DNA from 4 places in the Streptomyces sp. NPDC037054 genome. Region 2 is predicted to be linked to each of the others. Evidence: riboswitches for the same ligand, from Rfam matches in the RefSeq annotation. Region 2 holds a riboswitch; each other region holds the start of a gene.
The links. A riboswitch is a leader RNA that binds a small molecule or an ion and turns the genes downstream of it on or off. The one in region 2 is predicted to bind cobalamin.
Positions count from the first base shown of each region.

Region 1 (5,387 bases), on a different contig from region 2:
GAACCGCAGTACACCGGGAGGGCGTTGGCGCCGTGCGCCTCGATCGCGTCGCACAGGGTGTCCACGAAGGCGGTGTTGCCGCTCAGCTCGTGCGCCCGGTAGAAGAGCACGCCGACGGTCGGCCGGCCCTCGACCGCCCCGCGCGCCCCGTGCACGCCGTACTCCGGCATCTTCCGCGGCTCGGTGAAGCCCTCACCGGTCAGCAGCACGGTGTCCGACAGGAACCGGGCGAGCTGCGTGAGGTTCTCGGCGCCGCCCTCCACGAGGTACTTCAGTGCCTCCGCGACGACACCGGCCGGCACCGACGACTCGGCCATCAGCTCCGCGTCCGGCACCGCCTCGCCGCCCAGCAGCACCGTCGGCACCCCGGACGCCCTCAGCGCCGCGAGCCCGTCCTCCCAGGCCCGCTTGCCGCCGAGGAGGCGTACGACGGCGACGTCCGTGCCGTCGAGCAGCGCGGGCAGCTCCTCCGCGACGTCCACGCGGGTCGGGTTGCCGATCCGGTAGGCCGCGTCGGAGGCACGGGCCGCCAGCAGGTCCGTGTCGGCGGTCGACAACAACAACACTGTGCTCATGCGGGCGCTCCCGGTGGAATGAAGGGCAGTCCTTGTGGCGCGCCGGACTCGATGAGCCGCCACAGCGCGTCCGTGTCCGCGTGCTGTTCGATCAGGTCGCCGAGCCGGTCGAGCTGCTCCTCGCGCAGCGCGGCGAACGACGTGTCGGGGGCCGGTACGAAGCGGCGGCCCGCGGCGGCCGCGACCTCGCGCAGGAAGGCCCGCCGGAATCCGTCCGACTCCAGCGAGCCGTGCCAGTGCGTGCCCCACACCTGGCCGACCCGGCAGCCGTCCAGGAAGGGCTCGCCGCCGGTGACGTCGGCGACCCCGTGATGGATCTCGTACCCCTCGACCCGCTCGCCGAGGGCTTCCCCGACCGGGCGCGTGAGGGTCTTCTCGCGGGCGAACCGCACCCGCACCGGCAGCAGGCCGAGCCCGTCGACGTGCCCGCGGCGGCTCTCCACGTCGTCCTCGATGTGCTCGCCGAGCACCTGGAAGCCGCCGCAGACGCCGAGGACGGGCCTTCCCTCGGCGGCCCGCCTCGCGAGGGCGTCCGCCAGCCCGCGCTCGCGCAGCCACTCCAGGGCGCGCACGGTCCCGCGCGTCCCCGGAACGACCACCAGGTCGGCGTCCGCCAGTTCCTCCGGCCGGTCCACGAACCGCACCACGACGCCCGGTTCGGCGGCCAGCGCGTCCACGTCCGTGAAGTTGGACATCAGCGGCACCGCGCACACCGCGACCCGCAGCACGTCCTCGCCGACCGGCGGCGCCGTGTTCGACTCGCGCACGGTGCCGCGCAGCGACACCCCCATGCCGTCCTCCTCGTCGATGCCGAGCCCGTGCCGGAACGGCAGCACGCCGTACGAGGGCCGGCCGGTGAGGTCCTTCAGCATGTCGAGGCCGGGCGCCAGCAGGGACACGTCCCCGCGGAACTTGTTGACGAGGAACCCGGCGACCAGCGCCTGGTCCTCGGGGGAGAGCAGCGCGACCGTGCCGAAGAACGACGCGAAGACGCCGCCGCGGTCGATGTCGCCGACGACGAGCACGGGCAGCCCGGCGCCCCGGGCGATGCCCATGTTCACGATGTCCGTCCGCCGCAGATTGATCTCGGCGGGACTCCCGGCCCCCTCACAGATCACCGCGTCATACGTGCCCCGCAACTCGGCGAGGCAGTCCAGCACCGTGCCCAGCAGCCGCTGTTGCCGGCCACCGTGGTAGCCGCGCGCGCTCATCTCGCCCACCGGCCTGCCCAGCAGCACGACCTGGCTGGACTGTTCACCGCCCGGCTTGAGCAGCACCGGGTTCATCAGCGCCGTCGGCTCCACGCGGCACGCCTGCGCCTGCATGGCCTGCGCCCGGCCGATCTCGGCGCCCTCGCGGGTCACGAACGAGTTCAGCGACATGTTCTGCGCCTTGAACGGCGCCACCTTCACGCCCTGGCGCACCAGCCAGCGGCAGATCCCCGCCGTGACGACGCTCTTGCCGGCGTCCGAGGTGGTCCCGGCGACGAGCAGACCCCCACCGTTCATGACGTACGTCCCTTCACGAGAAGCCGTCCGGCCGCGCACACGCCGAACGCGAGCAGGCCCACGCGCCGCGACAGCCGCACGGCCCGTTCGATGTCACGTACCTGTACGGCGCGCCCCGCCGCCCCGCCCAGCACGGGCCGGTGCTCGACCCGCCCGCCGTAGGAGAGGGTGCCGCCCAGCCGCACCCCGAGGGCGCCCGCGAACGAGGCCTCCACGGGGCCGGCGTTGGGGCTCGGATGCTTCCCGGCGTCCGCGCGCCAGGCCCGCAGCGCGCCCCGCGGATCGCCGCCCGCGACGGTGGCGAGGGCGGCGGTCAGCCGGGCGCCGGGCCATCCGGCGACGTCGTCGAGGCGGGCGGAGGCCCAGCCGAAGCGGCGGTGGCGCGGGGACTTGTGACCGACCATCGCGTCCAGCGTGTTGACGGCGCGGAAGCCCACGAGACCCGGCACCCCGGCCACGGCGCCCCACACGAGGGCGCCCACCACGGCGTCGGAGGTGTTCTCGGCGACGGACTCGACCACGGCCCGCGCGATGCCGTCGGCGTCCAGCGCCTGCGGGTCGCGCCCGCACAGATGCGGCAGCCGGGCCCGCGCCGCCTCGACGTCCCCGGACTCCAGGGCGCGCGCCACGGCCCGCGCCTCACGGGCGAGCGACGTGCCGCCGACGACGGCCCAGGTGGTGGCGGCGGTCAGCGCGACGGAGGCGGCGGGGGAGCGGCGTACGGCACGGGCGGCGAGGGCGGCGACGCCGACGGCCCCGCCGGCGCAGACGGCGCTGTGCAGCGCGCCCCACCCGCGGTGGTCCCGCCACAACACCCGTTCCACGGCAGCCGCGGCCCGCCCGAACACGGCGACCGGATGCCCGCGGCGCGGATCGCCGAGGAGCAGGTCGCCGAGGAGGCCGGTGGCGGCGCCGTACGCGAACACGCGGTCGGCACCCATCGGCTCAGCCGACCGCTGTCACAGACGCGTCGGTGGTGGTGTACCTGGTGTGCCTCGGTCGGCAGCCGCGCATGGCGATATGTCCTCACTCAGGGTGTCCGCGCCCTGGTTCGACGAGACCGGCGGTGAGAGTTCCTGGCTCCCGGGGCCTTTCACCCCGGTGACAGTGGCGGGACCGCGCCGGATTCGCACCGGCTTCCTCTCTTGCCGCCGTACTTGGCTCCGGAAGTCCACCACGCCCCGAGAACACCCGTCAACTTGCCGTTGACCTGCGGGGGCGGAGTGTGCGAAGGCCCACACGGCAGGGCCGGCGCGGGGGCCGCGGGTACGACGAAACGGGGTGCGGGACGGTGTTCCGTCCCGCACCCCGCGGTGCCCGGGCGCGTTCGCGTCAGGCGACGATCAGGTAGATGCCGTAGCCCACCGCCGCCGCGCACGCCGCGAAGCAGGCGTACGCGCCGGTGACCGCGAGGGTCGCGGAGCCGCCCTGCTCGGCGGCCCGCTCGCGGCGGGACAGTCCGGCGATGCCGACGGTGAACAGGGCCACGAGGGCCACGGTGACCACGAGACTGACTCCGAAGACGGAGCCGAGGGCCGCCCAGTCGATCTTCATGCTGCTTCTCTTCCTTCGTACCCGGCGTGCCCGGCGAACCGGGGGGTGCCTGGTCTCAGACGGTCGTGGAGGCCGACGGGGCCTTGGGCTCGGCGGTGGCCTGGGCGGGGATGGCCGCCGAGACCTCCTCGGACACCGTGCCCGTGGGGGGCGGGGTGACGGCGGCCATCGCGGTGGTCACCACGCCGGCCGGCTCCTCGGTGTCGTTGACGTTGGTGTGGTCGACGATCTCGCGGCGGGAGATCTTCCAGATGGCGTAGCTGGACACCACGAGGAAGACCGCGACGAGTGCCGTGCCCCAGTCGCCCAGGCCGCAGACGTACTCGGCGAGGGCGGCGACCAGGGCCGCGGCCGGCAGCGTCAGGCCCCAGGCGATGAACATGCGGGTGGCCGTCGACCAGCGGACCACGCCGCCCTTGCGGCCGAGGCCCGCGCCCATCACCGAACCCGAGACGGAGTGCGTGGTGGAGAGGGAGAAGCCCAGGTGGGAGGAGGCCAGGATGACCGTGGCCGCGCTGGTCTGGGCGGCGAAGCCCTGCTGCGGCTGGAGGTCGGTCAGGCCCTTGCCCATGGTGCGGATGATGCGCCAGCCGCCGAGGTACGTGCCGAGGGCGATCGCGATGCCCGCGGAGAGGATGACCCACATGGGCGGGTCGGAGTCGGGGGCGACGGCGCCGCCGACGACCAGGGCGAGGGTGATGATGCCCATCGTCTTCTGGGCGTCGTTGGTGCCGTGGGCCAGGGAGACCAGGCCGGCGGAGGCGATCTGGCCGGAGCGGTAGCCCTTGGCGGCGGCCTTGCCGTCGGCCTTCTTGCCGAGCGTGTAGGTCAGCCGGGCGGCGATCATCGCCGCGATGCCCGCGACGAGCGGGGCGGCGATGGCCGGGATCAGCACCTTGGTGACGAGCACGTCGCCGTGCACCGCGCCGACGCCGGCGGAGGCGATGGTGGCGCCGATCAGACCGCCCATGAGGGCGTGCGAGGAACTGGACGGGAGGCCGACCAGCCAGGTCAGCAGGTTCCAGAGGATCGCGCCGACCAGGGCGGCGAAGATGACCTCGGGACGGATGCCGCTCTCGTCGACGAGACCCTTGGAGATCGTGTTGGCGACCTCCACGGAGAGGAAGGCGCCCACAAGGTTCAGCACGGCGGACATGGCCACCGCGACCTTGGGCTTGAGTGCACCGGTCGAAATGGTGGTGGCCATCGCGTTGGCGGTGTCGTGGAAACCGTTCGTGAAATCGAACGCGAGTGCGGTTACCACCACAATCGCGAGGATCAGCGAGAAGCTTTCCATTTACCCAGGCAATCGTTCGAGGTCATTGGCTGGACGAACGTAGGTAACCAGGGTGAACGGAAGATGAACTGAGGGGGGCTTCACGGTGTCCGTAAGAGGGGGTTGTCGCTCCCTCCCGGCACGGCCGCCCAACGCCCGCGCGGCCCCACGCCCCCGGACGCCCTCCGGACCGGTCCCGCGACCGCCGGAAGAGACCTTCGTCACCCCCTCCCGCCTGGCAGGATCACCCCATGACGGAGCACCGCGAGGAGGTACCGATGACGGGGCACAGGCACGACGACGGCGACGCGGTGGCGCGGGCCTGGAGCGAGCTCGTCGCGACGGCCCGCCGGACCGTCTCCGAGGGCCTCGTCGTCGGCACCTCCGGCAACGTCTCGGTACGCGTCGGCGACACCGTCCTGGTCACCCCCTCGGGCGTGCCCTACGACCGGCTCACCGCCGACGACGTCACCG
Region 1 is NZ_JBVJSJ010000004.1:500,210-505,596, forward strand. It holds gene cobN (cobaltochelatase subunit CobN) at 1-575, opposite strand, end outside; gene ACZ7D7_RS13150 (cobyric acid synthase) at 572-2,083, opposite strand; gene ACZ7D7_RS13155 (cobalamin biosynthesis protein) at 2,080-3,024, opposite strand; cobalamin riboswitch at 3,135-3,274, opposite strand; gene ACZ7D7_RS13160 (hypothetical protein) at 3,416-3,637, opposite strand; gene ACZ7D7_RS13165 (inorganic phosphate transporter) at 3,693-4,934, opposite strand; gene ACZ7D7_RS13170 (class II aldolase/adducin family protein) at 5,192-5,387, shown strand, end outside.
Region 1: another riboswitch for cobalamin. It lies ahead of ACZ7D7_RS13155 (cobalamin biosynthesis protein); the one in region 2 lies ahead of ACZ7D7_RS33735 (prenyltransferase/squalene oxidase repeat-containing protein).

Region 2 (5,387 bases):
GTACGTGCCGCCCGCCGCGGTCAGCATCCCGTACGTCCCCGCGCACACCCCGAGCAGGCCGGCCAGCGTCAGCGCGGCGGTCGTACGCCGTACGGCCGCGGGGACTCGGGCGGTACGGCCGTAGCCGCGGGAGTCCATCGCGGCGGCGAGCGCGACGGAGCGTTCCAGCGCGCCCTCCAGGACCGGCAGGGCAACCTGGAGCAGGCCCCGCAGGCCCTTGTCGGGGCGGCCGCGCAGCCGGCGGGCGGCGCGCAGCCGCTGGACGTCGGCGATGAGGTTCGGGGCGAAGGTGAGGGCGACGACGACGGCGACGCCGGTCTCGTACAGGGCGCCCGGGAGGGACTTGAGGAGGCGCGAGGGGTTCGCGAGGGCGTTCGCCGCGCCGACGCAGATGAGGAGCGTGGCCAGTTTCAGGCCGTCGTACAGGGCGAAGACGAGGGGTTCGAGGGTGACGTCGCCGCCGAGGCGGATGCCCTGGGCCCAGGCGGGGAGGGGGAGTTCGGGGAGGGTGAGGAGGGTGCGGGAGCCGGGGATCGGGGAGCCGAGGACGACGGTGAAGGCGACGCGGATGAGGAGAACGGCGAGCGCGAGCTTGACGAACGTCGAGTAGGAGCGGGACCAGGGGGTGTGGGGGCGGCGGGCCGCGACGACGTAGGCCGAGACGGCGATGAGGAGGGTGAGGAGGAGGGGGTTGGTGGTGCGGGTGGCCGCGATGCCCAGGGATATCGCCCAGAGCCACCAGGCGCCGGGGTGCAGGTGCGCACGGCGCCGGTCCCGGTGGCGAGGGGTGGGGACACGTGCCGGCGTTGGCCGGGTGCCGCTTTCCGTGGGACGGGCGCCGCCCCGGCGGCACGACTGTCCGCGGTTACGCATGCCTGCGCCGGAACTGCCAGACCGCCGCCGCTGCCAGGACGGCCACGAGTGCGCCGCCCGCTGTCCAGCCCAGCGACGGGCCTGTCTCTGTTGCCGGCTCTGCTGCCGGCTTCTCTCGTTCCTCCGTCCTCTCCTTCGCCACCTGCTCCCCGCACCCCCGCTCCGGATAGCCCCCGATCGCGCACAGCAGGGCGTTCGTGTCGTAGCGGAGGGGCTTGGCCACCGTCGACAGGGCGTCGGACGTCGTCGCGTCGGGGGAGACGCTCGCGCAGGCCGTGCGCGGGGCGGGTGGGGTCTCCCCGGCCGGGGCGTCCTGCCGCGTGCCGAAGTCGAGGACCAGGGCGATCCGCTTCCTGCCCTCCCGCTTCGGGGTGGACGCGCAGATCGTCGCGAAGTCGGCGGCGCCGCGCGGTTGGGCCGCGTTGCCGGAGTTCTCGCTCACCGCGAAGCGGAAGCCCTGGACGTCGCCGTCGGAGGGGCGGGCCGTGGCCGGGCCCTGGGTGGCGTACGTCCAGCCGTCGCCGGCGCGGTCCCAGAAGGACCAGTAGCGGTAACCGGCGGCCTGTGCCGGGCCCGCGCCCACGCCCGTGCCGACGCCCGCGCACAGCACGAGCGCGGCCAGGAGCAGGGCCCGCGAACGGCGGCCGGTCACGGCTGCTGCTTCCGGCGGCCGCTGAGCAGGAAGCCGAAGCCGATGCCGATGACCACGCAGACGCCCACGTACCACCAGACGCCGAACGGGGAGTCTTCCTTCGTCTCCTCCCCCTTCTTCCCGGCCTCCTCGCTGTCTCCCTTCTCCGCCTGCGGGGCCGGTCCCGTCGCGTTCAGCTGCTTCACCAGGTCCTTGCCGCCGAAGTCGCGCGGGTCCGTGCCCGTGGCGTGGGCCGCGAAGACGAGCTGGGCGTACGCCGCGGGGCCGCTCTGCTCGGCCCAGGCCGCGGAGTTCCGCTTCAGCCAGTCCAGGGCCTTGGCCGCCTGGCGGTCGGCACCCTGTGCGGCGAGGGCGACGACGGCGTCGGCGGTGTTGCCGTGGTCGGGGCCGCCCGTGCCGGCCAGCGTCAAGTGGCCGTTCTTCGCGAGGGACTTGGCGAGGTACGCGACGCCGTTGGCGGCGGCCCGCTCCGGGGTGGCCTCGCCGGCGTCGGAGCAGGAGGGCTCGACGGCCGTGTCGGGCTTCTCGGCCGCGTCGACCACCAGGCCCTCGCCGAGGGCGCCGAGGACACCGGCGGCGGTGGCGTCGGCGTTGGCGGCCAACGTGCCCTTCTTGTCCGGCTGGAAGGCGAACGCGCCCGCGTCCTTGCCCTCGCCCTCGCAGGGCAGCGAGAGCTTCAGCAGGGCCGCGTAGGGAGACTTCCCGCCCTTCACGACCTCCGCCGGCTTCTCCCCGGCCGCCGCGAGCGCGCCGATGACCACGGACGTGGAGTTCGTGTCGCTGGCGCCGCCGGGGACGTAGCCCCAGCCGCCGTCCTCGTTCTGCACGGACTTCAGCCAGTCGACGGCCTTGTCGGCGGCGGCGTCGTGGCCGCCGAGCGCGGTCAGGGCCTGGACGGCGGCGGCCGTGTTGTTCGTGTCGACCGTCGTCTTGGCGTCGCACGGCTTGGCCGGCTCGGCGCGGAACGGGGCGAACGCGCCGTTCGCGCACTGCTGGCGCACCAGCCAGTCGACGGCCTTCGGCGCGGGCGTCACCTTCACCGTGTGCTGGGCGAGCAGGGCGAGGGACTGGCGCCAGACGCCGTCGTACGTCGGGTCCGTCTTGCCGTACAGGCCGGACGGGAGGGCCGCGGACGGCGACGGCGACGGGGACGAGTCGGCGGCGGCCGGTGCGGCGGCACCGATCACGGCGGTGGCGGCCAGGACCGCGGCGCTGCGGCGGACGTTCATGATCGGCGGGTGCCTCTCCCTGCGGGGAGCCGGGCAGCACGGGGCACCCCCGGCGGCTCGGCTCCGTATACCTCGACGGTGCCGTGCTCCGGCGGACTGCCGGGCACGTGAGCCGTTCACGAACCGTGCGGGGCGATCCGGCTCACCACCGGGCGGGGCCCTGGTGGTTCACGGTTGCGGGTCAGCGCCGGAATTGCACCGGCTTCCCCCCGTACGGGTGTGATGACGACTGGCCACTCTACCCGGCCGTAGGGAAGGCGCCGAGGTGAGATGGGCGACTGCCGGAACCGGAACCGAAACCGGAACCGGAACCGGGAGCGGAACCGAAACCGGAACCGGAACGGCTACCCCTCCCGCCCCGTCGCTGTCCCCGCCCCCATCCCCGGCGCCGTCAGGTCGATGAGGCGGCACGCCGTCTCGATGTCCCTCTGCACCTCCGCTATCGACGCCCGGCCCGACAGCCACGTGATGAGGGCCGAGTGCCAGGTGTGCTCGATGACGCGGATCGCGGAGAGCTCGTCGGGGGTCGGGGCCGGGCGGCCCGCCGCCTCCAGGATGATCGCCGTGGTCCGGCGTGAGACCTGTTCCACCTCCGCGCTCACGCTGCGGTCCGCGAAGGTCAGGGCCCGGACCATGGCCTCCGCCAGATGCGGCCGGCGCTGGAGGGAGTGGAAGGCGCGCATGAGGGTCTCCGCGATCCGGTCGGCCGCCGTCTCGCCCGCCAGCGGATGCTTGCGGAGGGTGCCGTGCAGCCGCGCCAGCTGGTCCTGCATCGTCGCGACGAGCAGATGGACCTTGGACGGGAAGTACCGGTACAGCGTGCCGAGGGCGACCTGTGAGGACTCCGCGACCTCCCGCATCTGCACCGCGTCGAACCCGCCCCGCGCGGCCAGTTGCGCGGTCGCGCGCAGGATGCGGCGGCGGCGCGCCTCCTGCCGTTCGGTCAGCGGGGCCGCGGCCGGTCCCGCCGCGCCCGCCTCCGCTGTGGATCCCGCAGCCATGGTGCCGTCCCGTCCGTTCCCGTGCGTTCCCGTGCGTTCCGTGACAGTCGGTGAGGGCGAGTGATCGCACAGCATGCCAGGGTTGCGCGCCGTGGCGCGAATCACCCGATCCACTGGCCACAGCGCCCCTACCTGCCGGTAGATTCGGAGCCTCTTGAACGATCAAGTCTGAAACTTGTTCTAGATTAGCGTCCCGTCGTAATCTCGCGGGACAGTGCAGGGAGAAGGGGGCCCAGAGTGACCGCTGAGGCCAGGGAGGCGGCGTCCCCGGAGGGCCTCGCTGCCGACGGCGGGCGACCGCTCCGCATCGCGCTCCTCACGTACAAGGGAAACCCGTTCTGCGGCGGCCAGGGCGTCTACGTCCGGCACCTCTCGCGCGAACTGGCCCGGCTCGGACACCGCGTGGAGGTCATCGGAGCCCAGCCGTATCCGGTCCTCGACGTCGTCGACGGCACAGGCACAGACGGAGGTCCGGGACCGGGCGCGGGCGGCGGACCTGTCCTCACCGAGCTGCCGAGCCTCGACCTCTACCGCCAGCCGGACCCCTTCCGCACTCCGAAGCGGGACGAGTACCGCGACTGGATCGACGCCCTCGAAGTGGCCACGATGTGGACCGGCGGTTTCCCCGAGCCGCTCACCTTCTCGCTGCGCGCCCGCCGCCATCTGCGCGCCCGGCGCGGCGAGTTCGACGTCGTCCACGACAACCAGACGCTCGGCTACGGCCTGCTCGGCGACATCGGCGCGCCCCTGGTGACCACCATCCACCACCCCATCACCGTCGACCGGCAGTTGGAGCTGGACGCGGCGCGGAGCCGGCGCCGCCGGTACGCGGTGCGCCGCTGGTACGCCTTCACCCGCATGCAGAAGCGCGTCGCGCGCCGCCTGCCGTCCGTGCTGACCGTGTCCGGCTCCTCCCGCCAGGAGATCGTCGACCACCTCGGCGTACGGGACGACCGCGTCCACGTCGTCCACATCGGCGCCGACACCGACCTGTTCTCGCCCGACCCGTCGGTGCCGCAGGTGCCGGGGCGGATCGTGACGACGTCCAGCGCGGACGTGCCGCTCAAGGGGCTGGTGTTCCTGGTCGAGGCGCTGGCGAAGGTGCGCACCGAGCACCCCGACGCCCACCTCGTCGTCGTCGGCAAGCGGCCCACGGGCGGGCCCGTCGCCAAGGCGGTCGAGCGGTACGGGCTCGACGGCGCCGTCCGCTTCGTCAAGGGCATCTCGGACGCCGAACTGGTCGACCTGGTGCGCTCGGCGCAGGTCGCGTGCGTGCCGTCGCTGTACGAGGGCTTCTCGCTGCCCGCCGCCGAGGCCATGGCCACCGGCACGCCGCTGCTCGCCACGACCGGCGGCGCCATTCCCGAGGTCGCCGGGCGCGACGGCGAGACGTGCCTGGCGGTGCCGCCCGGCGACGCCGGCGCGCTGGCCGCCGGACTGAGCCGCCTGCTGGGCGACGCCGCGCTGCGCGCGCGGCTCGGCGCGGCCGGGCGGGAGCGGGTGCTGCGCCACTTCACGTGGGCGCGGGCCGCCGAGGGCACCGTGGCCCGCTACCGGGAGGCCATCGCCGCCGCCACGCCGCCCCGGACCGCCACGCTTTCCAGCGCCACGCCCGCCGGTGCTACGGCGTCC
Region 2 is NZ_JBVJSJ010000025.1:3,897-9,283, forward strand. It holds gene ACZ7D7_RS33725 (CbiQ family ECF transporter T component) at 1-873, opposite strand, end outside; gene ACZ7D7_RS33730 (SCO2322 family protein) at 866-1,525, opposite strand; gene ACZ7D7_RS33735 (prenyltransferase/squalene oxidase repeat-containing protein) at 1,522-2,754, opposite strand; cobalamin riboswitch at 2,889-3,015, opposite strand; gene ACZ7D7_RS33740 (TetR family transcriptional regulator) at 3,099-3,755, opposite strand; gene ACZ7D7_RS33745 (glycosyltransferase family 4 protein) at 3,993-5,387, shown strand, end outside.

Region 3 (5,387 bases), on a different contig from region 2:
CGTGCTGCGCATCGAGCGGCTGCGCATGGCCAACGGCGAGCCGATGGCCATCGAGACCACGCACCTGAGCGCGAAGCGCTTCCCCGCGCTGCGCCGCAGCCTCGTGAAGTACACGTCCCTCTACACCGCGCTCGCCGAGGTGTACGACGTCCATCTCGCGGAGGCCGAGGAGACCATCGAGACGTCGCTGGCCACCCCGCGCGAGGCCGGCCTGCTCGGCACGGACGTGGGCCTGCCGATGCTGATGCTGTCCCGCCACTCCGTGGACCGGGAGGGCCAGCCGGTGGAGTGGGTGCGGTCCGTGTACCGGGGCGACCGGTACAAGTTCGTGGCGAGGCTCAAGCGTCCACAGGACTGAACAAATCCCGGGGACCGGAATCCGGACGAGGGGTTCCGTTCGGCGACCCCCTGACCTTAGATTTCCTGCGCGTTGTTGCATCAGGTGATCAGTGAGGGGACGGAGCCGCCACATGTCGCAAGCCCCAGAAGTGAACAGAGAGCCGGTGGTGACGCCCGTGCGCGTCGTCATCGCCCTCTGCCTAGTCGCGCCCTTCGTGGCGATGCTCTGGGTCGGTTCGTACGCGAAGACCGACCCCGCCTTCATAGGCATCCCGTTCTTCTACTGGTACCAGATGATGTGGGTCGTGCTGTCCACGCTGCTGACCATGGTCGCGTACAAGCTGTGGCAGCGTGACCAGCGCGGCCGCGCCGGGAACAAGGGCTCCGAGGGGGGTGCGGCGGAATGAAGGACGGCGTGAACGGCGTGGCACTCGCCGTCTTCATCTTCTTCTTCGTGCTCGTCACGGTCATGGGCTTCCTGGCCGCCCGCTGGCGCAAGGCCGCGAACGAGCACAGCCTCGACGAGTGGGGCCTGGGCGGCCGGTCGTTCGGCACCTGGGTCACCTGGTTCCTGCTCGGCGGCGACCTGTACACCGCGTACACGTTCGTGGCCGTACCGGCGGCGATCTACGCGGCGGGCGCGGCGGGCTTCTTCGCGGTGCCGTACACGATCCTGGTGTACCCGCTGATCTTCACCTTCCTGCCGCGGCTGTGGTCGGTGTCGCACAAGCACGGCTACGTGACGACGTCCGACTTCGTGCGCGGCCGGTTCGGCTCGAAGGGCCTGTCGCTGGCCGTCGCGCTGACCGGCATCCTGGCGACGATGCCGTACATCGCGCTCCAGCTGGTCGGCATCCAGGCCGTGCTGGACGTGATGGGGGTCGGCGGCGGCGAGAACACCAACTGGTTCATCAAGGACCTGCCGCTGCTGATCGCCTTCGGTGTGCTCGCGGCGTACACGTACTCGTCGGGTCTGCGGGCCCCGGCGCTCATCGCGTTCGTCAAGGACACCCTGATCTACATCGTGATCGCCGTGGCGATCATCTACATCCCGATCAAGCTGGGCGGCTTCGACGACATCTTCGCCAAGGCGGGCGAGGCGTTCTCGGAGACCAACCCGGCGACGGGCGCGCCGCGCGGCTCGCTGGTGCCGGCCGAGGCGGGCCAGTGGACGTACGCCACGCTGGCGCTGGGCTCCGCGCTCGCGCTGTTCATGTACCCGCACTCGATCACGGCGACGCTGTCCTCGCGCAGCCGTGACGTGATCCGCCGCAACACCACGATCCTGCCGCTGTACTCGCTGATGCTGGGCCTGCTGGCGCTGCTCGGCTTCATGGCGATCGCGGCCGGCATCAAGGTGCAGAACGGCCAGCTGGCGATCCCCCAGCTGTTCGAGACCATGTTCCCGGACTGGTTCGCGGGCGTGGCCTTCGCGGCGATCGGCATCGGCGCCCTGGTCCCGGCGGCGATCATGTCGATCGCGGCGGCGAACCTCTTCACCCGCAACATCTACAAGGACTTCATCAAGCCCGACGCGACCCCGGCGGAGGAGACCAAGGTCTCCAAGGTGGTCTCGCTGCTGGTGAAGGTGGGCGCGTTGGCCTTCGTCCTGACCATGGACAAGACGGTCGCGATCAACTTCCAGCTGCTGGGCGGCATCTGGATCCTGCAGACCTTCCCGGCCCTGGTCGGCGGCCTGTTCACCCGCTGGTTCCACCGCTGGGCGCTGCTCGCCGGCTGGGCGGTCGGCATGCTCTACGGCACGATCGCGGCGTACGGCGTGGCCTCCCCGACGCAGAAGCACTTCGGCGGCTCCTCGAAGGAGATCCCCGGCATCGGCGAGATCGGCTACATCGGTCTCACCGCGTTCGTGCTGAACGTCGTCGTCACGGTGGTCCTCACCTTCGTCCTCAAGGCCGCCAAGGCCCCCGAGGGCGTCGACGAGACCAAGCCGGAGGACTACACGGCCGACGCGGGCGACCCGGGCGTCCAGGTGGAACTCCCGCCGGCGACGGCGGGCTCGGCCCACTGAGGCCCGCCCCCAAGGAGAGCGACTCGGGCCGCCGGGAAAACCGGCGGCCCGTTGTCGTACCCGTCCGGCACACTCGCCGTATGGACATCGTGATCCGGCAGGCGCTGCCCGGCGAGTTCGAGACCCTCGGTGAGATCACCGCACAGGCCTACCTCCGTGACGGCCTGCTGGACTTCGGGGAGAGCGATCCCTACCTTGCCGAGTTGCGCGACGTCGCCAAGCGCGCGGCACACGCCGAGGTGCTCGTCGCCGCGCGGAACGACACCCTGCTCGGCGGCGTCACGTTCGTGCCGTCCGGCGGGCCGATGGCCGAGATCGCCGGCCCTTCGGAGGCCGCGATACGCATGCTCGCCGTGGACCACGCCGCCCGGGGCCGCGGGGTCGGCGAGGCCCTCGTGCGTGCCTGTGCCGACCGCGCCCGCGCCCTGCCGGGCTGCACGGGCGTGGTGCTCTCCACGCAGCGCACCATGCACACCGCGCACCGGCTCTACGAACGGCTGGGGTTCGTGCGCACGCCGGAGCTCGACTGGAACCCCCGGCCCGATCTCCTCGACATCCAGCTACTCGCCTACCGACTGACACTCTGACACAACATCTGGGGGTGCTTCGGCAGCCCGGCACAAGATGTATGCTCGTGCTCGCTGTCGCCGCAGGGGAATCCGGTGCGAATCCGGAACTGTCCCGCAACGGTGTACTCGCGTGTTTCCGCACGCCTGTCCAGTCCGAGGACCTGCCGACGGCGCGCCCGGCCGTCCGGCCCGGCGCATGACGTCCGGGCCTCGTGGAATGGGCCGGTGGACGCGACGCCGCGTGCGCTCGTGAGCTGCCCCCGTCCCTCGCCGAGGCCCCGTGCCGAGCGAGGGAGAGCCCCACGTGACCATCGCGCCAGCCGATCCGGCTTCAGCGACCCAGGTGCCCGACGACGGTCCGGGTGCCGCGTTGCTGCGGAACCTGACCGAGCTGACCGCCGACCTGCCCGACGCCGACCCCGGCCGGGTCGCCGCCGCGGCGCTGCGGGGCCGGTCGGCGCACGCGGACGAGGCCGAACTGCGCGAGCTGGCCACGGAGGCCGCCGCGGGCCTGATCTCGGAGGACCCCGCCTACTCGAAGCTGGCCGCCCGGCTGCTCGCGATCGGCATCCGCGCCGAGGCCGCCTCGCAGGGCGTCACCGTCTTCACCGAGTCCGTCGCCACCGGCCACCGCGAGGGCCTCGTCGCGGACCGGACCGCCGACTTCGTCCGCCTGCACGCGGCCCGGCTGGACGCGCTGATCGACCCGGCCGCCGACGACCGCTTCGGCTACTTCGGCCTGCGCACCCTGCACAGCCGCTACCTGCTGCGGCACCCGACCACCCGCAAGGTCGTGGAGACGCCCCAGCACTTCCTGCTGCGCGTCGCCGCCGGTCTCGCCGAGGACGACACGCCCCGCGCCGTGGACGAAGTCGCGGCGCTCTACCGCCTGATGAGCCGCCTCGACTACCTGCCCTCCTCCCCCACCCTCTTCAACTCCGGCACCCGGCACCCCCAGATGTCGTCCTGCTACCTCCTCGACTCCCCCAAGGACGAGTTGGACTCCCTCTACGACCGCTACCACCAGGTCGCCCGCCTCTCCAAGCACGCCGGCGGCATCGGCATCGCCTACTCCCGGGTCCGCGCCCGCGGTTCGCTGATCCGCGGCACCAACGGCCACTCCAACGGCATCGTCCCGTTCCTGAAGACGCTGGACGCCTCGGTCGCCGCCGTGAACCAGGGCGGCCGGCGCAAGGGGGCGGCCGCCGTCTACCTGGAGACCTGGCACGCGGACATCGAGGAGTTCCTGGAGCTGCGCGACAACACCGGCGAGGACGCCCGGCGCACGCACAACCTGAACCTGGCGCACTGGGTGCCGGACGAGTTCATGCGCCGCGTGAACGCCGACGAGCAGTGGTCGCTGTTCTCCCCGTCGGACGTGCCCGAACTGGTCGACCTGTGGGGCGCGGAGTTCGACGCCGCGTACCGGGCGGCGGAGGCGAAGGGCCTCGCGCGCAAGGCGCTGCCCGCCCGTGAGCTGTACGGCCGCATGATGCGCACCCTCGCGCAGACCGGCAACGGCTGGATGACCTTCAAGGACACCGCCAACCGCACCGCCAACCAGACCGCGACGCCCGGCCGGGTCGTGCACTCCTCCAACCTGTGCACGGAGATCCTGGAGGTCACCGACGACGGGGAGACGGCGGTGTGCAACCTGGGGTCGGTCAACCTCGGCGCGTTCGTGGCCGGTTCGGACATCGACTGGGAGCGGCTGGACGAGACCGTCCGCACCGCCGTCACCTTCCTCGATCGCGTCGTGGACATCAACTTCTACCCGACCGAGCAGGCGGGCCGGTCCAACGCCCGCTGGCGCCCCGTCGGCCTCGGCGCGATGGGTCTCCAGGACGTCTTCTTCAAGCTGCGCCTGCCCTTCGACTCCCCCGAGGCCCGCGCCCTGTCGACGCGCGTCGCCGAGCGGATCATGCTCGCCGCGTACGAGGCGTCCGCCGACCTCGCCGAGCGCAACGGCCCGCTTCCCGCCTGGGACGAGACCCGTACCGCCCGCGGCGTGCTGCACCCCGACCACTACGACGTCGAACTCGCCTGGCCGGAGCGCTGGGACGCCCTGCGGGCCCGTGTCGCGTCGGTCGGCCTGCGCAACTCCCTGCTCCTCGCGATCGCGCCGACGGCCACCATCGCCTCCATCGCGGGCGTCTACGAGTGCATCGAGCCGCAGGTGTCCAACCTGTTCAAGCGCGAGACGCTGTCGGGTGAGTTCCTCCAGGTCAACGAGTACCTGGTGCGGGAGCTGAAGCGGCTCGGGGTGTGGGACGCCCGCACCCGTGAGGCGCTGCGCGAGGCGAACGGCTCGGTGCAGGACTTCACGTGGATCCCGGAGGACGTCCGCCGGCTGTACCGCACGGCGTGGGAGATCCCGCAGCGCGGCCTGATCGACATGGCCGCCGCCCGCACCCCGTTCCTCGACCAGTCGCAGTCCCTGAACCTGT
Region 3 is NZ_JBVJSJ010000001.1:250,682-256,068, forward strand. It holds gene ACZ7D7_RS01135 (GntR family transcriptional regulator) at 1-358, shown strand, start outside; gene ACZ7D7_RS01140 (DUF3311 domain-containing protein) at 471-746, shown strand; gene mctP (monocarboxylate uptake permease MctP) at 743-2,371, shown strand; gene ACZ7D7_RS01150 (GNAT family N-acetyltransferase) at 2,452-2,958, shown strand; cobalamin riboswitch at 2,962-3,123, shown strand; gene ACZ7D7_RS01155 (ribonucleoside-diphosphate reductase subunit alpha) at 3,245-5,387, shown strand, end outside.
Region 3: another riboswitch for cobalamin. It lies ahead of ACZ7D7_RS01155 (ribonucleoside-diphosphate reductase subunit alpha); the one in region 2 lies ahead of ACZ7D7_RS33735 (prenyltransferase/squalene oxidase repeat-containing protein).

Region 4 (5,387 bases), on a different contig from region 2:
CCGGGCGCTCAGGGAGACGTCCTCGATCAGACGGTGGGCGCCGGCGGTGAGGGTGACCCCGTCGACGACGAGTTCCGTGCCGGTCATGCCGCGCCTCGAACGGTGCCGCGCCGGGCGTCGCGGCGCATGAGCCACAGGAAGAACGGGCCACCGCACAGGGCGGTGAGCACGCCGACGGGGATCTCCATGGGCGCGGCCACGACGCGGGCGGCGATGTCGGCCCAGATCAGGAAGACCGCGCCGCCGAGCGCGGCCGTGGGCAGGACGCGCCGGTGGTCGCCGCCGACGACGAGGCGCACGATGTGCGGCAGCATCAGCCCGACGAAGCCGATCGGTCCGCACGCCGCGACGAGGACGCCGGTGACGAGGGAGAGCAGGACGAACATGCGGGCGCGGAAGCGGGCCACGTCCAGACCCATGGTGGTCGCGGCCTCCTCGCCGGCGAGCAGCAGGTTCAGGTTGCGGGCCTGGACCGTGAGGATGCCGATGCCCAGGAGCAGGGCGGCGCCGGGCAGCCACAGGGCGCCCCAGTCGACGCCTCCGAGGCCGCCGAGGGTCCAGGCGAGGACGGCGCGGGTCTCGTTGCCCCGGTCGGTGGTGAGCAGCACCAGGTCCAGCACGGCGGTGAGCACGGCGGCGACGGCGACACCGGAGAGGACCAGCCGCGCGGACGTGATCCGACCGCCGGTGCGGGCGGTGGAGTAGACGAGCAGCAGCGCTCCGAGCGCACCCGCGAACGCGGCGACCGACAGCGACACCGGCCCGAACCAGGTCACCCCGAACACGATCACCGCGACGGCGCCGAGGGACGCCCCGGAGGAGACACCGAGCAGGTAGGGCTCGGCGAGGGGGTTGCGGATCAGGGCCTGCAGGGCGGTGCCCACGACCGCGAGTCCGGCGCCCGCCACGGCCCCGAGGAGCACGCGCGGCGCGCGCACGTCCAGCACGATGGTCTCCCGCGCGCGAGACCAGTTGGGTGCCGACCAGTCGGCGCCCAGCGCGTGCGTCACGATGCCCCACACCTGCCCGGGCGGGACCCGCACCGAGCCGATGGCGAGACCGGCCGTGACGGACACCACCAGCAGGACGGCCAAGAGGACGAGCGTGACCGCGAGACCGGCCGGGCCCACCCGTCCGTCGCCCTGCCGCCGCCCGCTCACGGTCCGCTCGGTACCGGTACCGGTACCGGTACCGGCGACCGGGGCCGTCACGCGAAGCTCTCGGGGTGCAGTCCGCGGGCCAGATCCTCCACCGCGTACGCGGACCGCACGCCGACCAGGGTGGCGGTCAGCGGCAGGACGACGAACCGCTTGTTCTTGATCGCGGGGACGTCCTTGAGGGCGGGCCGGGAGAGCAGGAACTCCTTCTTCCGTTCGACGCTTCCGGCGCCGGCGTAGTCGTAGACGGCGATGACCTCCGGCTTGCGCTCGACGACCTGCTCCCACGAGACGTCACCGAAGACGTCGTCGAGGTCGGCGAAGACGTTGCGGCCGCCGGCCAGCCGGATGAGGTCGGTGCCCAGGCTCTTGCCGCCCGCGGTGAACGCGGCCTTGTCACCGCTGTCGTAGACGAAGACGGGTACCTCGGTGGCGCCCTCGACGGCGGTGGTGGCCTTGTCGACCCGCGCCTGAAGCGCGGAGACCAGCTTGTCCGCCCGGTCGGGCACGCCGAAGATCCGGCCGATCGTGCGGACTTCCTCGTAGGTGTCCTTCATCGTGACCCGCTCCTTGCCGCAGTATTCGCGGTTGAGGTGGGTGTCGATGCCGGCATCGGCGAACGCCTCGCGGGAACGGCCCTCGTTCTCGGTGAAGGCGCTGCCGTAGCCGCCGTAGACGAGGTCCGGCTCGGCCTCCAGGACCGTCTCGAACGACGGTTCCCTCTGGGCCAGTTGCGGGATCGCCTCGTAGTCGTCCTTCAGTTCGGGCAGGACGGGGGAGTCGGGGAAGGCGGTGCCCACCATGCGGTCCTTCAGACCGAGGGAGAGCATGAGTTCCGCCGGGTGCTGGTGGATGGTGACGACGCGGGAGGGCGGCCCGTCGTACGTCGTCCTCACACCGCAGTTGTCGATGGTGACGGGGAAGCCGTCGGCCGGAGACGCCGTGGCCTTCGCGTCCTGGCCGGTGTGCTGCGACGAGCCGCAGCCGGCGCTCAGCAGGGCCGCCGACAGGGCGACGGCCGCGGCGCGCAGGGCGTGGCGCCTTCGGACACGGGTGAACAGCGGGGGACGGAACGTGCCGTCGTACACGTGAAGCCTCCTGGGGAGTCCGCGCTCCTCGGAACGGGCCCGCGACAGGCCAGTGTCCTGACTCCCGGATCGACGCTCCCCCCTGCCTTCCCGCGCGGTGCGCAGTGGCGTGGAGAAGGGGTGCACTCCCCGGTCACAGTGGCGGGACCGTGCCGGATTCGCACCGGCTTCCTGTTCTCCCGTCGCGGCGATGACCCGGTGATACTACGGTCCGTCGAGCTCAGGTCAAAAGGGCGCGGGGGCTCGCTCGCACGCCCCGAGCCTGCCGTCAAGCCTCGCGGACCGCCCGCAGCACCAGCCGTCCGGCGTGCTCGTCGTGGGGGAAGCACGAACCGGGCTCGGTCGGCCCCGAACTCCAGGTCCCGCGCCCGAAGGGCCCAGCCTGGGTCACGGTCATGCTCGGTCTGCTGCGGTCCGGGCCGGGCCCCGCCCGGTTGCCGATGTCCCCGCGGACAACTGGTGCGCTGCGAGGCCCCGTTGGCGTGGGCCGAGCGACTGTGGGTGGGTTTCGCGGACACTCGGCGGAGAGCGACGTCTGCGTCGAACCGGGCTCGCAGTTCGTCATCAACCGCCAGGGGTGAGGCCCATGAGAACCTCGGAAACCTGACAACCCCGACGGGACTCCGCCCTCGGGTGAGCAGACCCGGCGCCCGCCGCACCACGCGGCGCCCGCCGCACCACGCGGCGGGCGCCGTACTGCTCACTCCTTCGGCAGCTCCAGCTCGAACCACACCACCTTGCCCGTGCTCACCCGCGTCGCGCCCCAGCGGTCGGCCAGCTGGTCGACCAGCCACAGGCCCCGGCCGCCCTCGTCGCTCAGCTGCGCCTCGCGCATCCTCGGCACCTGCGGCGAGTCGTCGCCGACCTCGCAGCGCAGCACGTCCGTGCGCAGGATCCGCAGGCTGATCGGGCGGTTGGCGAACCGCACGGCGTTCCCGATCACTTCGCTGACCAGCAACTCGGTGGTCTCCAGCAGGGAGTCGAGGCCCCAGCGGCGCAGCGCCCTGCGGGCCAGCCGGCGGGCCTGGCCGGCGGTCCGCGGATGGGGCGCCAGATACCAGTACGTCACGGTCGCCGGCTCCACGCCCTCCAGCCGGGCGGCGAGCAGCGCCACGTCGTCGTGCCGGTCGCCGTGGCCCAGGGTGCGCAGCGCCTCGTCGCACAGCGACTCCAGGGGCGGCGGCCCGGCCGGGTGGGCGGCGGCGTGGTCGTCCAGCCGCGCGACCAGCTGCTCCACGCCGGTCTGGAGGTCCGAGCCGCGCGACTCGACGAGGCCGTCCGTGTACAGCAGCAGCGTCGCCCCGGCCGGCGCCGGCATCTCCGTCGACTCGAAGGCGCAGCCGCCGACGCCGATCGGCACGCCGGTCGGGATCTTCATGATCTCGGCGGTGCCGTCCGGGTGCACGAGCAGCGGCGGGGGGTGGCCCGCGTTGGCCATCAGCAGCCGCTGCCGCACGGGGTCGTACAGCACGTAGAGGCAGGTCGCCATGTGCTGGCCGCCCAGCCGCTCCGCCTGTTCGTCCAGGTGGTGCATGACCTCGGCCGGGGGCAGGTCGAGGCCGGCCAGGGTCTGCACGATGGTGCGCAGCTGGCCCATGATCGCCGCGGAGGTCACGGAGTGCCCCATCACGTCGCCGATGACGAGGGCGACGCGGCTGCCGGGCAGCGGAATCGCGTCGTACCAGTCGCCGCCGACCTGCGCCGTGCGGGAGGCCGGGAGGTACCGGCTGGCGAGCCGCACGCCGGTCGGCTCGGGCAGCGACTGGGGCAGCATCGTGCGCTGCAGCGCGTCCGCGACGAACGCCTCGTGCCCGTGCCGCTCGGCCTTGTCGATGCCGAGGGCGGTGAGGGTGGCGAGCTGGGAGGCGACGAACAGGTCGTCGTCGGTGAAGGCCGGGCGGTGGGCCTCGCGGGTGAGGACGACGACGCCCATGGCGTGGTCGCGGCCGAGGAGCGGCGCGACGATCGAGCGGCGCCCGCGCGGGCCCGCCTCGGCTCCCAGCATGTCCGCCAGGACGGCGGCGGTCGCCGGGGAGTCCCCGAACACGGGCCGGCCGCCCCGCAGCAGCCCGGCGAGGCGGCGGGCCACGTCCGGGGGCACGGCGCCACCCGGGTGCGACGTGCCGTGCGCGCGCAGGACGACGGCGGTGTCCGGGGCGCCGTCGGCCAGCGGCAGGGGATGACGCAGGTAGACGTGCGCCCGGTCGGCGTACCCGGGCACGGTCGCGGCGGTCAGCTCGCGCAGCGTCTCGTCCAGCTCCATGGAGCGGGCGATGCGCCGCGTGGCCGTGTCCAGGAAGCGCAGCCGGTCCGCGCGGGCCCGCTCGACCGCCGTCCTGTCACCCGTCGTGCGCAGGGCGTGCGTACCCGCGGCCCGGATCCGGATGACCGAGCCGTGCGGCCGCGCGGGGCCCGCCCCGTCGGGGTGCGGCGGCATCGCGCCGCGGCCGACGGGCGCGGCCGGCGCTTCCGCGTCCGGCCCGCCGTGCGGTGGCAGCGACGCGGGGGAGAGGGGCGCCGCCGCGGGGCCGCCCGGGCGGCCGGCCCCGTCGGCCCCGCTGCCGGGGTCCGCGTGTGCCGAGCGATGGTGCGTCACGCGTGTCCTTCCCTCAGTGCTGCGCCCGTACGGCGGGCGGGAACCGGTGTGTCAGTCGCGTCGCCTGCAGCGGAGGAAGATGTGCTCCTCCGGCTGCACCTCGGTGCTGGCCGGGGCGTACGAGTAGGAGGACTCGTCGACGACCTCGAAGCCCGCCGACTCGACCACCTGGCGCAGGTCCTCGCGAAGATAACCGGAGACCCGGATGCGCCGCCCCAGGAACGGGATCGGATAGTCGTCCACGTCGGCCTCCACCATCGACAGGGCGAGCAGCCCGCCCGGCGTCAGCAGGTCGTGGACCGTGCGCAGCGCCAGCGGGATCTCCGCGCGGGGCAGCATCAGCAGCGAGAAGAACGCCACGGCGGCGTCGAAGCGCCCCAGGTCGAGGGGTCCGCCCGGCCGCAGGTCCGCGATGTCCGCCCGGTGGAACGTGGCGCCAGGGACGTGCGCCTCGGCCAGTTCGACCATCCGGGCCGACAGGTCGACGCCGACGACGTCCAGACCGGCCTCGGTCAGCTGGCGCGCCGTGGGCACTCCCGTACCGCA
Region 4 is NZ_JBVJSJ010000014.1:116,823-122,209, reverse strand. It holds gene ACZ7D7_RS28835 (ABC transporter ATP-binding protein) at 1-87, opposite strand, end outside; gene ACZ7D7_RS28830 (FecCD family ABC transporter permease) at 84-1,160, opposite strand; gene ACZ7D7_RS28825 (ABC transporter substrate-binding protein) at 1,208-2,245, opposite strand; cobalamin riboswitch at 2,276-2,454, opposite strand; gene ACZ7D7_RS28820 (SpoIIE family protein phosphatase) at 2,946-4,682, opposite strand; gene ACZ7D7_RS28815 (class I SAM-dependent DNA methyltransferase) at 4,893-5,387, opposite strand, start outside.
Region 4: another riboswitch for cobalamin. It lies ahead of ACZ7D7_RS28825 (ABC transporter substrate-binding protein); the one in region 2 lies ahead of ACZ7D7_RS33735 (prenyltransferase/squalene oxidase repeat-containing protein).